DNA from 3 places in the Mammaliicoccus fleurettii genome. Region 3 is predicted to be linked to each of the others. Evidence: predicted binding sites of a transcription regulator. Region 3 holds the regulator's gene; each other region holds the start of a gene.
What was found. The regulator CtsR, encoded in region 3, represses protease genes until heat stress. The targets are predictions, from matches to a motif close to ATGGTCAATAAAGGTCAAACA.
Positions count from the first base shown of each region.

Region 1: the regulator CtsR is predicted to act here: its motif matches at 3,559-3,579, upstream of clpP (ATP-dependent Clp endopeptidase proteolytic subunit ClpP).
Region 2: the regulator CtsR is predicted to act here: its motif matches at 1,727-1,747, upstream of clpB (ATP-dependent chaperone ClpB).

Region 1 covers NZ_MWJM01000006.1:159,437-164,928, forward strand. Annotated here, with positions in the region: gene rapZ (RNase adapter RapZ) at 1-398, shown strand, start outside; gene B2G86_RS06950 (gluconeogenesis factor YvcK family protein) at 395-1,381, shown strand; gene B2G86_RS13380 (hypothetical protein) at 1,509-1,658, shown strand; gene whiA (DNA-binding protein WhiA) at 1,792-2,733, shown strand; gene clpP (ATP-dependent Clp endopeptidase proteolytic subunit ClpP) at 2,921-3,511, opposite strand; gene B2G86_RS06965 (glutaredoxin family protein) at 3,954-4,199, shown strand; gene B2G86_RS06970 (sugar-binding transcriptional regulator) at 4,350-5,366, shown strand; gene gap (type I glyceraldehyde-3-phosphate dehydrogenase) at 5,417-5,492, shown strand, end outside.
Region 2 covers NZ_MWJM01000003.1:15,072-20,563, reverse strand. Annotated here, with positions in the region: gene clpB (ATP-dependent chaperone ClpB) at 1-1,655, opposite strand, end outside; gene B2G86_RS03075 (Crp/Fnr family transcriptional regulator) at 1,828-2,520, shown strand; gene B2G86_RS03070 (metal-sulfur cluster assembly factor) at 2,668-2,976, opposite strand; gene B2G86_RS03065 (Cof-type HAD-IIB family hydrolase) at 3,096-3,908, shown strand; gene B2G86_RS03060 (DegV family protein) at 3,921-4,766, shown strand; gene B2G86_RS03055 (CoA-disulfide reductase) at 4,772-5,492, shown strand, end outside.
Region 3 covers NZ_MWJM01000010.1:4,426-9,917, reverse strand. Annotated here, with positions in the region: gene B2G86_RS08955 (ATP-dependent Clp protease ATP-binding subunit) at 1-538, opposite strand, end outside; gene B2G86_RS08950 (protein arginine kinase) at 558-1,562, opposite strand; gene B2G86_RS08945 (excinuclease ABC subunit B) at 1,563-2,099, opposite strand; gene B2G86_RS08940 (CtsR family transcriptional regulator) at 2,114-2,575, opposite strand; gene B2G86_RS08935 (NupC/NupG family nucleoside CNT transporter) at 2,750-3,970, shown strand; gene pdxT (pyridoxal 5'-phosphate synthase glutaminase subunit PdxT) at 4,736-5,314, opposite strand; gene pdxS (pyridoxal 5'-phosphate synthase lyase subunit PdxS) at 5,316-5,492, opposite strand, start outside.

The DNA.
Region 1 (5,492 bases), on a different contig from region 3:
CTACAACATTCCAAGTAAGGGTGTTAAGTTTCGGTTTCAAACACGGAATGCCGATTGATGCGGATATCGTATTTGATGTAAGATTTCTACCTAACCCATATTATGTACAAGAATTAAGACCGTTGACTGGATTAGATGACGAAGTTTATCAGTACGTTATGAAATGGAAAGAAACAAATACATTTTATAAAAAGTTTAGTGACCTATTAATGTTTATGTTGCCAGGCTACAAAAAAGAAGGTAAATCTCAATTAACAATTGCAATTGGTTGTACAGGTGGTCAACATAGATCTGTCGCACTTGCAAAACGTTTAGGAGAAGATATTAAAGAAAACTTTGACTATGCTGTGTATACGTCACATCGCGATGCACATATTGAAAGTAAAAAGAAAAAATGAAAAAATTAAAAGTTGTATTAATTGGAGGCGGAACAGGTCTTTCTGTTTTAGCGAGAGGACTGAAACAGTTTCCAATAGATATTACAGCCATCGTAACGGTTGCAGATGATGGTGGTAGTACAGGTAGAATTCGTGATGTGATGGATATACCTGCTCCTGGAGATATAAGAAATGTGCTGGCAGCTCTAAGTGACACTGAACCTATGTTAGAAGAACTTTTTCAACATCGTTTTGAAGAAGAAAAATTTGGTGGACATTCAATAGGAAATTTATTATTAGCAGCAATGACAAATATTACGGATGATTTTGGTCATGCAGTTAAAGAGTTAAGCAAAATATTAAATATTAAAGGCCAAGTCATTCCATCAACAACTAAAAGTGTTGTATTAAATGCAGTAATGTCTGATGGTGAAATTATAGTAGGGGAATCTAATATCCCTAAAACATCTAAAAAAATTGAAAAAGTCTTTTTAACACCTGAAGATATCGAACCAATGAAAGAAGCCATTGATGCAATAGAAGAAGCGGATTTAATCGTTATGGGACCAGGATCACTATATACAAGTATAATACCTAATTTGATTTTAGATAAAGTTAAAGACGCTATTATACATACTGATGCTGAAAGGTTATATGTATGTAATCTTATGACTCAAAAAGGTGAAACAACTGGATATTCAGTTAGTGACCACGTGAAAGCTATTCATGATCATGTTGGCCAAGAATTTATCGATTTTGTAATCTGTCAAAATGAACGCTTTAATAAAGATATTTTAATGAGATATGAAGAAGAAGATGCAAAGCAAGTTCATTTTGATGGAGATAAATTAAAAGAGATGGGTGTACAATGCATACACGACAATAATTTAGTGAGCATTACGCCTCATCAATATATTAGACATAATAATAAAGTGCTTGCTCAACTTATATACGAAATAGCTTTACGAGAAATTAGTACAATACAATATAAGATAGACAAATAAATTTGAAATATAGAGGGTAGGATAATGACATCTTTTTTTAGAATGAGATTTCTGTCCCGCGCTCTATATTTTTATATAGAAATAAAGTAGAATCAATGTAAGAGCTTTCAAAAAGAGGTGATCATTGATGAAGAATGTTCAAATCATGATGGTATTAATAGGTTGTATATTTCTGCTTATTGGTTTAATTGCAAATCAACAAATAGGTATAAGTTTCTTAATAATTGGTTTAATAATGTTGTTATTTGGTGTAATCAAAGAGGCTACAAAAAAATAATCAATTGTATAAGTTGAAAAACTTGATACGCCCGGCTATTCCATGTAAGATAAAATAGATACAAAACGTATGATATGTCTTTCGGCATATCATTATTTTTATGTACATATAAATTAAGAAAGGATGATCTGCTGTGAGCTTTGCTTCAGAAATGAAAAATGAATTAACAAGAATTGAAGTAGATGACTGTTGCGCAAAAGCAGAACTTTCAGCTTTGATTAGAATGAATGGGAATTTGAGTATTTCTAATCAACAATTTGTCATAAATGTACAAACTGAAAATGCAGCGATAGCACGCCGTATATTTTCGCTCATAAAAAAATGCTTCGGAGTGGAAGTAGAATTATTAGTAAGAAAGAAAATGAAACTTAAAAAAAATAATATATATATCAGTAGAATAAAAGTAAAAGCTAAAGAAATATTAGATGAGTTAGGTATACTACAAGAAGGTATGTTTAAACAAGAAATAGATAAAGATATTTTACAAAAAGATTGTTGTAAAAGAAGTTACTTAAGAGGTGCGTTTTTAGCAGGAGGATCGGTGAATAATCCAGAAACATCTTCTTATCACCTTGAAATTTTTTCATTATATGAAGAACATTCAGCGGATTTAACAGCATTAATGAATCAATATGGTTTAAACGCTAAACAGTTAGAACGTAAAAAAGGTTATATCAGTTATTTAAAAGAAGCAGAAAAAATAGCTGACTTTTTAAGCTTAATTGGCGGATATCAAGCATTACTTAAATTTGAAGATGTTAGAATTATTCGTGACATGAGAAATTCTGTAAATAGATTAGTTAATTGCGAAACAGCTAATTTAAATAAAACAGTAAGTGCTGCAATGAAACAAGTAGAAAGCATTAAACTTATAGATAAAGAAATTGGAATCGATAATTTACCGGATCGGTTACGAGAAGTAGCGAAATTAAGAATAGATAACCAAGATGTATCTATCAAAGAATTAGGAGAAATGGTGAGTACAGGAAAAATATCTAAATCAGGTATAAACCATAGACTACGTAAACTCAATGAAATGGCAGATAAAATTAGAAGCGGCGAAACAATAAAATAAGCTAATAAGAAAAAAGCCCAGACATAGTCGATTGCCTGGACTTTTTAATATAGAATTAATGACCTTAGCAAGATGTTAGTTAATCAGAATTTGCAAATTTTAAAAAGAGTCAAGACGTAGATTAATTTCGCTAAACTACAAAAAAACACCCAAAACTTAAGTTTCGGGTGTTTTTTGTATATTAAATTTATTTCATATCTTCTGGATGCATTACATCATCGATTAAACCGTATTCTTTAGCTTCATCAGCTGTTAAGAAGTTATCACGATCTGTGTCTTTTTCAATTTTTTCAATTGGTTGTCCAGTTCTTTCAGATAAAATTTTGTTTAATTTTTCACGAGTACGTAAAATGTGACGAGCTGCGATTTCAATTTCTGTAGCTTGTCCTTGTGCGCCACCTAATGGTTGGTGAATCATCACTTCACTGTTAGGTAATGCGAAACGTTTACCTTTTGCACCAGCTGATAATAGGAATGAACCCATTGATGCTGCCATACCGATACAAATTGTTTGTACATCTGGTTTAATATGTTGAATTGTATCATAAATAGCAAAACCAGCTGTTACACTTCCGCCTGGTGAGTTAATATATAAATAAATGTCTTTCTCAGAATCTTGTGCTTGTAAAAATAACAATTGTGATACGATTGAGTTCGCTACATTGTCATCAATAGCTGATCCTAACATAATAATGCGGTCTTTCAATAAACGTGAGTAAATATCATAAGCGCGTTCCCCACGATTTGTTGTTTCTATAACTGTTGGTATTAAATTCATCAGTTAAATCCTCCTTTGAATATCTTAATGACCATATCATACACTATAAAGTCAAACATGGTCAAAATATATGACCTACTGATGAATATTATAACTTAAATAGCTGATTTATACACAGGAAATTTGCGACAAATGTTGTCAATGTTTGCATAAATGATATAATAGTTTCCGTAATCAACAAGCTGAGTGCAGTGAATTTGAGTGACTTGCATATTAAAATGTTCACATCTTTTTCGAATGATGTTTTCTGCTTGATTAGTGGTCATAATTCTTCACTCCTTATAGTTGATACTTCTATTATATTCGTAAGATGTTAAGTGATTATAAATTAATAATTAAGATTTATCTCTCCGTAGTGTAAAGGATAACACGCAAGATTCCGGTTCTTGAAATGGGCGTTCGATTCGTCTCGGGGAGGCTTATTATAACGAAGGATGATTTTATGGATATCAAATTTTATATTGGTTCAAATTGCGGTTTATGTGACGATGCAAAAATACAATTAGATTTTTTCAGAGATGAATATGATCATGAAATTAAAATTGTTACTATTAATATAGAAGAAGATGATACATTACATGAAAAATATATGCTTAGAGTACCAGTAGTTGAGTATAACGGTGTTGTCTTACAAGAAGGAAACGTGGATTTTGTTACATTGATTGAGGCGTATGATGAATTGAAATAAAGAGTAACGCATTTATCTTGCAATCTTATAGTCATGGGTGTATTATAAAACTGTAAACAGATATTATTTTTTTGACCCGCATGGGACGAAAAACGTCTAACCTAGGTTAGATTATGCCCATCTGTTAATCTTAGAGGAGGCGACTTGTTTATGGAAGATTTATTAAAGGTACAACATAGACTCGTTCCTGACTTGATTGACAAGATGTATCGACGCTTTAATATCTTATCGACGATTGAGAAGAAACAACCTATTGGTCGAAGATCGTTAAGTGATGTTATGAATATTACTGAACGGGTATTGAGAACTGAAATTGAAATGTTAAAACAACAAGATTTACTCAGCGTTCAATCAACAGGCATGAAATTGACCGAAACAGGTGAACAAATTCTTTCTTCGTTATCACATTATTTAACACTTTATTCTAGCTTTAATCATATTGAGGATGAAATATTTAATCGATATGGTGTGAAAGCACATATAGTGAGAGGTAATTCGGATTCAGATGAGATGGTTAAAGCAGAAATGGGTAATGTTACAGCAGAACTACTAGAACAGTCATTGTATGATCGAGCTTCAGTTTCAGTAACGGGTGGTTCAACAATGGCTAGAGTTAGTGAGTCATTACATCCATTGAATAAAGACATTTTGTTCACGCCAGCGCGTGGTGGTTTGGGAGAAAACGTAGTATTCCAGGCTAATACAATTTGTGCAAGTATGGCAAATCGAACAGGTGGGTCGTATAAGGTCTTGTATGTTCCTGACCAAGTAAGTGAAAGTTCGTATGAAACGTTGTTGACAGAACCTGCAGTAATAGAGGTGCTTGATGCAATACGTCATTCAGATTTTATAATTCACGGTATTGGTGATGCGCTGAAGATGGCACAAAGAAGAAAAACATCAGAAGAAGTATTAAGCCAATTGAAACATCATCATGCAGTCGGAGAAGCTTTTGGATATTATTTTAATTCCAAAGGTGAAGTCGTACATCGCGTTAAAACAATCGGTTTGCAACTAGAAGATTTAGCAACTAAGACAAATATTTTTGCAGTAGCAGGGGGTGCTTCTAAAGCAGAAGCTATTAAGGCTTATCTTGAGATAGCACCTAAGAATACTATCCTTATAACAGATGAAGGTGCTGCAAAAGCAATGATTAACTTGGAATAAAAGGTTTAATCGCCTTTTTGAAATAACAAATATAAAGGAGGCCATCAATAATGGCAACTAAAGTAGCAATTAATGGATTTGGCAGAATAGGTCGTTTAGCATTTAGAAGATTACAAGAAGTAGAAA
Region 2 (5,492 bases), on a different contig from region 3:
ACAGGGATTCCTGTCCATTGACTTACAATATAACCAATTTCTTCATCTGTTACTACTTCTCTAATTAATCTATCATGATCAGAACCTGTTTCTTCTGCAAATTCATTTTCAAGTTCTTTTAATTCAGCTTCTATTTGAGGTATTCTACCATGTTTAAGTTCGGCAGCTTTACCTAAATCATATTGATTTTCTGCATTTTCTAACGCTTGTTTACTTTCGTCTAACTCTGCTCTTTTATCTTGAAGAGATTTGATTTGTTCTTTTTCTTGTTCAACTTTACTTTGTAATTGTTGTTGTTTTTCTTTTTCATCTGCCAATTCTTTTTGAAGTTCTGATAATCGAATTTGACTACTTTGATCAGATTCAGATTTAAGTGCATTTTCTTCAATTTCAAGTTGCATAACACGTCTGTTTACAGCATCTAATTCTGTAGGATTAGAGCCCATTTCTGTTCTAATAGTTGCACAAGCTTGGTCTACTAAGTCTATCGCTTTATCTGGCAAGAATCGATCAGTTATATATCGATCTGATAGTTCTGTTGCTGCAACTAATGCTCTATCTTGTATACGTACACCGTGGTGAACTTCATATCTTTCTTTTAAACCTCTTAAAATTGAAATCGTATCTTCTAAGTCTGGTTCTTTAACATTCACTTTTTGGAAACGTCTTTCTAATGCAGAATCCTTTTCAATGTATTGTCGATATTCATTTAACGTTGTTGCGCCGATACAATGCAATTCACCTCTAGCTAACATCGGTTTAAGCATGTTACCTGCATCCATTGCACCATCCGTTTTACCTGCACCAACTAGCATATGAATTTCATCAATGAAAAGTAAAATTCTACCTTCAGACTCTTTTACTTCTTTTAAGACAGCTTTTAATCTTTCTTCAAATTCACCTCTAAACTTAGCACCAGCTACTAATGCTGATAAATCTAATTCAAATATTGTCTTATCTAAAAGTGAATCTGGAACATCTCGTCTAACTATACGTTGTGCTAATCCCTCAACGATTGCTGTTTTACCTACACCAGGTTCACCAATTAATACTGGGTTATTTTTAGTTTTTCTGCTCAATATTCGAATAGTATTTCGAATTTCTTCATCTCTACCAATAACTGGATCCATATTCCCTTTTCTAACTTCTTCAACTAAATCTCTTCCATATTTAGATAATGCTTCATATTGTACTTCAGGATTTTGTGATGTCACTCTATTACCCCCTCTTATTTTATTAATAATTTCATTTATAACTTCTTTTTTATTACCAACTATATCTTTAGTTGTTTGATCGACTTCTATAGATGCTTTTAAAATATGCTCCATAGACATAAAGTCGTCTTGCATTTCTTCTTTAATTTGATTAGCTTTGTTAAATAATTCATTAAGTTTAGGAGAAATATATTGTCCGTATTGGATGTTATCGCCTTTAACTACTGAATATTGATTTAACTTTTGTTTATATTTACTTTCTAATTCGTCTGTATCAATTTGAGCTCTGTCTAATGTTCTTTTGAAAATACTTTCATCTTCATTTAATGCTGATAATAATACAGCTTCTATTTCAATATTTTGTAGTTCATATGATTGTGATAATTGTTGCGCTTTCTCGATAACACTTTGAACTGAATAAGTCATTTGATTAATATCCAAATGTATCACCTCTTTAAATTTTTCATCAGTCTAATAGTTTGACTATCTTTGACCTTAATTTGATTATATACCGTTTGACCTTCTTTGACAAATATAAAGCATCAAAATTACAAACCTTTTCACTTACATTTTATGGTAAAATATAAATGAAAATAAACGGGGAAGTGATCTTTTGCAAACTACATATACAGAAGCAGCTTCAGTTATTGAATACATTAAAACACATGGACAAAAGTTACATTTTCATACTCACCATTATATATACCATACTGAGGACTTATGTAACCATATTTACGTTATTTCTGAAGGAAAAGTTATTACACATCGTGTGATGGAAGATGGTAAAGAATTTAACACTAAACTACTTGGACGTCATAGCATCTTTGGATCCACCACTTTATTTTGCGGTAGAAAAAAACATACCCTATCAGCTAGAGTAAAAGAAGAAGCCATCGTATATAGCATACCCAAAATTCAATTTGAAGAAGCGATTTTAAATGATGAAGTACTTAAATACGAATGGTTATTGTGGGTACAAAACGAAAATGAAAAGAATGAATATTTAATAAGAGATGTTTATACATTAGGAAAAACTGGCGCATTCTATTCTATACTTATAAAGTTATCAAACACATACGGTATTCAAGTTGGAGATAGTATATTGATTAATGTCGATTTAACAAATCACGAATTAGCTAATTTTTGCAACGTCACAAGAGAAAGTGTAAATCGAATGTTGAGCTATTTAAAAAAAGAAAATATCGTATCCGTCAATCATAAAAGAATTACAATACACGACCTTGAATACTTAAAAAAATCCATAAACTGTGAAAATTGTCCTTTATCAATTTGTAGGATTGAATAGAGCTATAACATATATTGAGCTGGATTTGAGCTAGATTTGATACGGATTTGCGCTGAATCGTACGATATCTCTGGAGTCTTCGTGCGTTGTTATTGAATTAAACCAAAAAAAAGCCAAGGATTTCTCCTAGGCTTTTTCTTTATTCTATTAGCTTACACCTAATGCAATTTTAGCGTATCGTGACATTTTGTCTTTGCCCCATGGTGGATTCCAGACAATATTTACTTCTGTTTCTTTAATTTCAGGTAATTCAGCTAATGCTGTTTTAACTTGATCTATAATTTGTGGCCCCATCGGACAACCCATTGAAGTTAATGTCATTTCTACTGTACATAATCCTTCGTCGTCTAAGTCTACATTATATACAAGACCTAAGTTAACTATGTCAATTCCTAGTTCTGGGTCAATTACATTTTCAAGTGCACCAATGATACTATCTTTCATTGCTTCTTCCATATTTTCACCTCATTCTAAAAGTTACTACATATAATATATCAAATTTAAAGCATTGGTTAAAGAAAATGATATGATATTATAGTATGTATCAAAAAGAAAATGACTAAGGAGTTATCGATATGGAAAAACATTTAATCTGTTTAGATTTAGATGGCACATTATTAAACGATGAAAAGCACATCTCACCTTATACAAAAAGAGTACTACAATATTTAAAAAAAGCTGGTCATGAAATCATTATTTCAACTGGTAGACCATATCGAGCAAGTGTAGATTATTATAGAGCAATGGATATGAATACACCTATTATTAATTTTAACGGCGCATATATTCATCATCCGACTGACAATAGATTTGAACCTAAACATGAACAATTTGATGCACGTATAGCTTCTAAAATTTTTCAAGATATTAGCCAACTTAATGTTAAAAATATTATAGCAGAAGTAAGAGATCAAGTTTATATTAATAACTATGACCAAACATTATTTGAAGGTTTCAGCATGGGTAATCCTGAAATTAAATATGGTAAATTAAATGAGTTACTTACGGAATCACCTACAAGTTTATTGATTCAAGCAGAAGATGATGAAATTCCTAACATAAAAAAACATTTAAACAAACATTATGCTGAATTTATTGAACATCGTCGTTGGGGAGCACCATTTCCAGTTATTGAAATTGTTAAAAAGGGTATTAATAAAGGTAAAGCTGTGAAATATGTTGCTGAATATTTGAATGTAGATTTTGATAATATTATTGCATTTGGCGATGAAGATAATGACAATGAAATGATTCAATTTGCTAATTATGGAATTGCTATGGGTAATGCTATACCTGAACTTAAAGAAATAGCAAACGAAGTTACAGACACTAATAATAATGATGGTATCGGAAAATACTTAAACAAACATTTTGGACTAAATATGTAAGGGGTTATTCAAATGAAAATGATAGTAGACAGTGGATCAGATTTAACATTATCTCAAATTGAAAAATACGGATTCTACTTTTTACCTTATGGAATAGTCATCGACAATGAAAGTAAAGTTGATCAATATGAAATATCAAACGATGAAGTATTAGCTGCTATTAAAAATAATAAACACCCTAAGACTAACCAAGCAACTATGGAACAAATGACTAAAGTATTCACTGAAATTGCTGAAAATAATGAACAAGCTATTTATTTAGCTTTTAGTAGTGCATTAAGTGGAACATATCAAACTGCTTGTCTAGTAAAAGAACAAGTTAAAGAGGATTATCCTAATCTTGATTTAACAATCTATGATACTTTAAGTGCTTCTATGGGATGTGGCAAGCTTATACTCGATGTACAAGATAAAATCGAACAGAATTATAGTTTCGAAGAATTAGATAAATATATTAAAAATAAACTAGATAAAATAAGACATTTATTCACAGTAAAAGACTTAAATTATTTAGCAAGTGGCGGTAGATTGTCTAAAGGTCAGGCATTTTTAGGTAATTTATTAAATATCAAACCGTTGCTACATGTAGAAGAAGGAAAACTCGTTCCAATCGAGAAATATCGTGGTTCAAAAAAACTATGGCATGCTATTATAGATAAAATGAAAAATGAAAATAGCGACTTTTCAAGTGAAACAATCTATATAACTCATGCTGATGATATCGAAGACGCTGAAAAACTAAAAGAATTAATGCACCAATCTTTATCACCAAAAGATGTTATTATTTCAGACATTGGTCCAGTTATTAGTTCTCATACAGGTAGTGGCACGGTAGCAATTTTTTATTATAAGGAGTGATAATATTGAATAAAATTATCGTTATTGGTGCAGTAGCTGGTGGTGCCACAGTTGCATCACAAATTAGACGACTTGATTCAGAAAGTGAAATTGTAGTATACGAGAAAGATAGAGATATGAGTTTCGCCAATTGCGGCCTACCCTATTATTTAGGAGATGTTGTAGAAGACAGAAATTTAATGCTATCTGCTACACCTCAAAAATTTCATGATAAAAAGAATATAACTGTAAAACCTTTTCATGAAGCTATTGCATTAAATGATAAAAATAAAACAATTACAGTAAAAAATCATCAAACTGGAGAAACTTTTGATGATCATTATGACACACTTATTTTAAGTCCTGGGTGTCGTGCAAGACACTTACCACTCCAATCTGATAGGTTATTTACTTTAAGAAACTTAGTTGATACTGATGAAATCGAAAGTTTTATCGTAAATGAAAATGTAAAATCTGCATTAATAGTTGGTGCCGGATATGTCAGTTTAGAAATTTTAGAAAATTTTTATGCTAGAGGTATAGAACCAACATTAATTCACAGAAGTGACCATATAAATAAAAGTATGGATAAAGATTTAAATAATGTCATTTTCGATGAGTTAGATAAAAGAAATATCAAATATAGATTAAATGAAGAAATTGCAGATATTTCAGACCGTAAAGTTACTTTTAAATCTGGTAACGTTGAAGAATATGACATAATCATCACAGGTGTTGGAATTGAGC
Region 3 (5,492 bases):
CTAAAGTGCCATCTTCAGCAATAACTGTTAAATCTCTTGCTAAACTATCTAAAGTAGGTGTTGCTTGGTTTTTAGTCGTTTGTGCATTTTTAGATCCTTGCTCTGGACTACCTAAAGATTTTACAACTTGTGCTCTTGCTTTTGTGATATTCAAGTCTAAGTTAGCAAATACACGAGCTGCGACACCTTCATTTTCACGAATAAGTCCTAATAAAAGATGTTCTGTTCCTACAAATGTATGATTAAGCTTTCTTGCTTCATCCATAGACAATTCGATTACTTTTTTAGCTCTAGGTGTATAATGAATAGCACCTACTTGCTCTTGTCCTTGACCAATTAAATTTTCAACTTCTTTAGTTACTTTTTCTTCAGTAATTCCAAATGCATCTAATACTTTAGCTGCAATGCCTTCTGGTTCTTTCATTAAGCCTAATAATAAATGTTCTGTTCCTATATTTGAATGATTCAATCTCATTGCTTCTTCTTGTGCATGTGCTAATACGCGTTGTGCACGTTCTGTTAATCTACCAAATAGCATAAACTAACCTCCTATTTTTTTATATGTGTTCTCTTAAAAAGGTTGCTCGCTTTTCATCTATTGATTGTTTCGAGTCTTCACCTTCAAAGAATGGTGTTTGTATTGTAACCATTAAATTATCAAAATTAAAGTTATTGCTCTCGATATGACCTAAATCGATACCAAGTTTCATTTCACTTAACCTAAGTGACGCTTCTTCAACAGATATTAACCGAGCTGACTTTAAGATACCTTTGGCACGATGTACTCTATCTTTCGTTTCCATATAGTTAAATCTATCAAGTCTTTGTCGAATTTGTTCTTCCTCGCTAATAATCTGTTCAACAATTTGTGTTAAATCTTCAATGATTTCTTCCTCAGTCTTACCGAGTGTTAATTGATTTGATATTTGATATACATGACCTAAGGCACCAGTTCCTTCTCCATATATACCCCTAATTGTATAACCAAATCGATTTATTGCTTGGCCAATTCTTTTCATACGTTTCATAATGCTGAGTCCAGGTAAATGCAACATTACACTTGCTCTTAAGCCTGTCCCAATGTTAGTTGGACATGTTGTTAAAAATCCATGTTGCTCATCATATGAAATAGTTAAATGTTTGTCTAACTCATCATCTAATTTAGATGCTGTGTCATAAAGCTCATTTAACACAAGATTGTTGCCCATTACTTGTATCCTTACATGGTCTTCTTCATTAATCATGACACTTGTTGATTCATCTTCATTTAATAATACTGCACCAAATTTCTGTTTCATAAGTGCTGGGCTAATTAAATGTTTAAATACTAACTTACTTTGCTCAAGTTCACTTAAATCAGATAACTTTGTAAGTTTTAAATTTGATAATGCCTTACTAACTTTATCAATTACATGACTTCCTGTTTCGTCATCTTCATATTTGAGCGGATGAACTTCGTCTTGAAGGTTTCGAGCAAGTCTTATTCTGGAACTCATTACAATTGGCGTATCGTCTGTACCTTTCATCCAATCGCTAATATGTTCATTAACATGTTCTTCCATCTACTTGACCTCACCTTCTGCTTTCAAAGCTTTAATTTCATCTCTCACAATAGCAGCATCTTCAAAAGCTTGTTCTTCAATTAGACCTTGTAAGATTTTTTCTTTTTCAGCTATTTGTTGCTTAAGTTGAATTTTACTTCTTGATGAAACAGGTATTTTACCTGTATGTTCACCACTTCCTGCTTGAACTCTTCTAATAATTTGAGGTACATCATCTTTAAATGTTTCATAACAGTCATGACAACCGAACTTACCTACTTTAGCAATATCAGTTAACGTCATACCACAAGTAGGACAGTGCTTTTCTTCTTGTGGTTGAACTTGTTTAAAGTTAATACCGTGCTTCCCTACAAGATATTGTAAAAATTGATTCACTACAAATTCCTGATCTAAATTTTGGTCATTCATTTGATCATCTTGGAAATAAAAATGTTCTGAAGCACAGTTTTTACAAATCCACTGTTCAGTTTTATGTTTCTTACCAGCCGATGTTAATTGAATTGTTGCTTCTTCTTTACCACAAATTTCACAAAGCATACTGTCACTCCTTTTTAACTATAATGTATAACGGCAAGTATACGTTTCAATATATTTGCTCGAATGATGTCTCTATATGGTATTTCTATTTGTAATGTATCTCTATGAAGCGTTTGAACAATCATTTTTTTCTCTCTATCCGTAATTAAGTCATTTTGAAATAATCCGTCAACGATTCTAAATGCATTTGCTTGTGATATTTGATCACCTGTCAAATCTATTAAATGTCTAATAAATGCTGATTGATTATTCGTCTCGACTTTTGAAATACGAATATAACCTCCACCGCCTCTTTTACTTTCAATAGCGTAACCGTGCTCATTAGTAAATCTTGTTTTTATAACATAGTTTAACTGGGAAGGTACACAATCAAACTTTTCAGCAATATGCGCACGTTTTATTTCAACGACATCACCTTGAGCCTCTTCCAGCAATTGCTTTAAGTATTGCTCAATGATATCCGACATATTGTGCATTAATCATCACCTCTTTTGACCTTCTTTGACTATATTATATGTTTTGTACTTTATTATTTCAATTAATTTGTTTCTCTAAAAATATTCAAAAAAATATACCGCTTTCAAAAGAAATGAGTTATCATGTAAAGTAGGTTATCAAAGAGAGAATTTTAGGGGAAAGGTGTGTCAATTATGCATTATATTATCGGGATTATCGGTATCTTATTATTCCTATTTCTAGCATGGATTGTAAGTTCAGATAAAATGCGTGTCAGATGGCAGTATATAGGATTAATGATTGTAATCCAGTTTATATTTGCTTTCTTATTATTAAAAACAACAGGTGGATTAACTATCATAGGTGGCATTTCGAATGGATTTAGTTATATCATAGCAAAAGCTATGGAAGGGATAAATTTTGTGTTTGACGGTATGGCAAATATTGATCCAAAGTCCGACAAACCTGTTTCAGTTTATTTCCTTAATGTATTGATGCCAATCGTATTTGTTTCAGCACTTATTGGTATCTTACAATATATTAAAGTATTACCGCTTATCATTAAATATTTAGGATTAGTTATTTCTAAAATAAATGGTATGGGAAAATTAGAATCATATAATGCAGTTGCATCTGCGATTTTAGGTCAATCAGAAGTGTTTATTTCAATTAAGAAACAACTTCCTTTAATTCCTAAACATCGTATGTACACATTAACTGCTTCAGCTATGTCAACAGTTTCTGCATCCATTATCGGAGCGTACTTTACAATGGTTGAACCAAGATATGTTGTAACAGCAATTGTATTAAACTTATTTGGTGGATTTATTATGGCTTCAATCATTAATCCATATACAGTAGATCCTAAAGAAGATGACATTATGATTCAAGAATCAGAAGAAAAACAGTCCTTCTTCGAAATGTTAGGAGAATATATTTTAGACGGTTTCAAAGTAGCTGTTATCGTTGCAGCTATGTTAATCGGTTATGTAGCATTAATTGGTCTTTTAAATGGTGTTACATCTAATATCTTCTCATTTGTTTCTGGTGGTTCAGTTTCTTGGGACTTCCAAACTTTAATTGGATTTGTATTTGCACCATTTGCTTTCTTAGCAGGTATTCCATGGGCAGATGCAGTACAATCTGGTAGTATCATGGCAACAAAAGTTCTTTCAAACGAATTCGTAGCAATGGGTATTTTACCTGAGGCAGATATTTCTGAAAGAGCAAATGGTATCATTTCTGTATTCTTAGTTTCATTTGCAAACTTTGGATCAATTGGTATCATCGCTGGTGCTGTAAAATCATTAAATGATAAACAAGGGGATAACGTTGCACGCTTTGGTATAAAATTATTATACGGTGCTACGCTTGTATCATTCTTATCAGCAACAATCGCTGGATTCTTCTTATAATAAAGTAAGGAGGTTGGGACATAAATCCCAACACAAAATAAATAAGCATGTCACTGAACTGATTTTTTAAAGTTTACAGTGATATGCTTATTTTTTTATGGAGTTTACGATTTTGTTCGTGCATGCTTGCCTAGGGGTATGGCTCGAGCCTGTAGTCTCTCACTCATACTATTCCCTCAGGCGTCAGCACTTACAAAATCGCTAACAATATCTATTTATATAAAAATAAGAGCAGAAATTCAATTTTAATAATGAATTTCTGCTCTTTTTAAAGTTTTAGGATATTTATGTCTTAAGCTCTATTTTGTAATCAAATCTGCTTTTATAGATACTCTTATCAGCAATTTTACCTCGTACTGCTTTTAACACTACCCTTATCAGCAACTTTGCCTAGAACTGCTTTTAACACTAACCTTATCAGCAATTTTACCTAGTACTGCTTTTAACACTACCCTTATCAGCAACTTTGCCTAGTACTGCTTTTAACTCAACTCTTATCAGCAGTTTTGCCTAGAATTGCTTTTAACACTAACCTTATAAGCAATTTTACCTAGAACTGCTTTTAACACTAACCTTATCAGCAATTTTACCTAGAACTGCTTTTAACACTAACCTTATCAGCAGTTTTGCCCAGTACTGCTTTTAACGCTACCCTTATCAGCAACTTTGCCTAGTACTACTTTTAACTCAACTCTTATATGCCCGAGGAAAGCATGCGCAAAAAAATGCCAACAAAGTCTAAGAGTTACCAAAATGATTTTTATTTTAATGTGGTTGTTTTACTTGATACTGTTCAACAATTTCTTCTATGAAATATTTCATAATCTTATAATCATCTGTAAGTTCTGGGTGGAAAGATATACCTAAGTATTGATTTTGTCTGACGGCTACAATTCTATCTTCAACTGTAGATAATACTTCTACTCCTTCACGAGCTGATTGTATATGAGGAGCACGTATAAAGACAGCATTAACCGCTTCTTCTATACCTTCTACATCTAATTTCTGTTCAAAGCTATCCACCTGTCTACCAAAGGAATTTCTTTCAACAACTACATTTAATTTATTCAAATGACTTTCCTGACCTACTACTTCCTTCGCTAACAGTATAAGTCCTGCACATGTACCATACATTGGTAAGTCACTATTCCTGAGTGTTTCAGTGAAATGATATAAATCCATTAATCTTCGCATAGTCGTTGATTCTCCACCTGGTAATACAAGACCATCTATTTCATTTAACTGGTTTACAGTCTTAATTATAATACCTTCATGTCCAGCTTGTTCTATATGCTTAATATGCTCTCTTACTGCACCTTGTAAGCCTAAAACACCTATTCTCATATTACCATCCACGCTCTTGCATACGTTCTTCTAATGATAATTGATTGATATCTAAACCTTTCATAGCTGGCCCTAATTCTTTTGATAGTTCAGCAATCAATTTATAATCTTGATAATGTGTAGTTGCTTGAACGATAGCTTTTGCAAATTTTTCAGGTGCTTCTGATTTAAAAATACC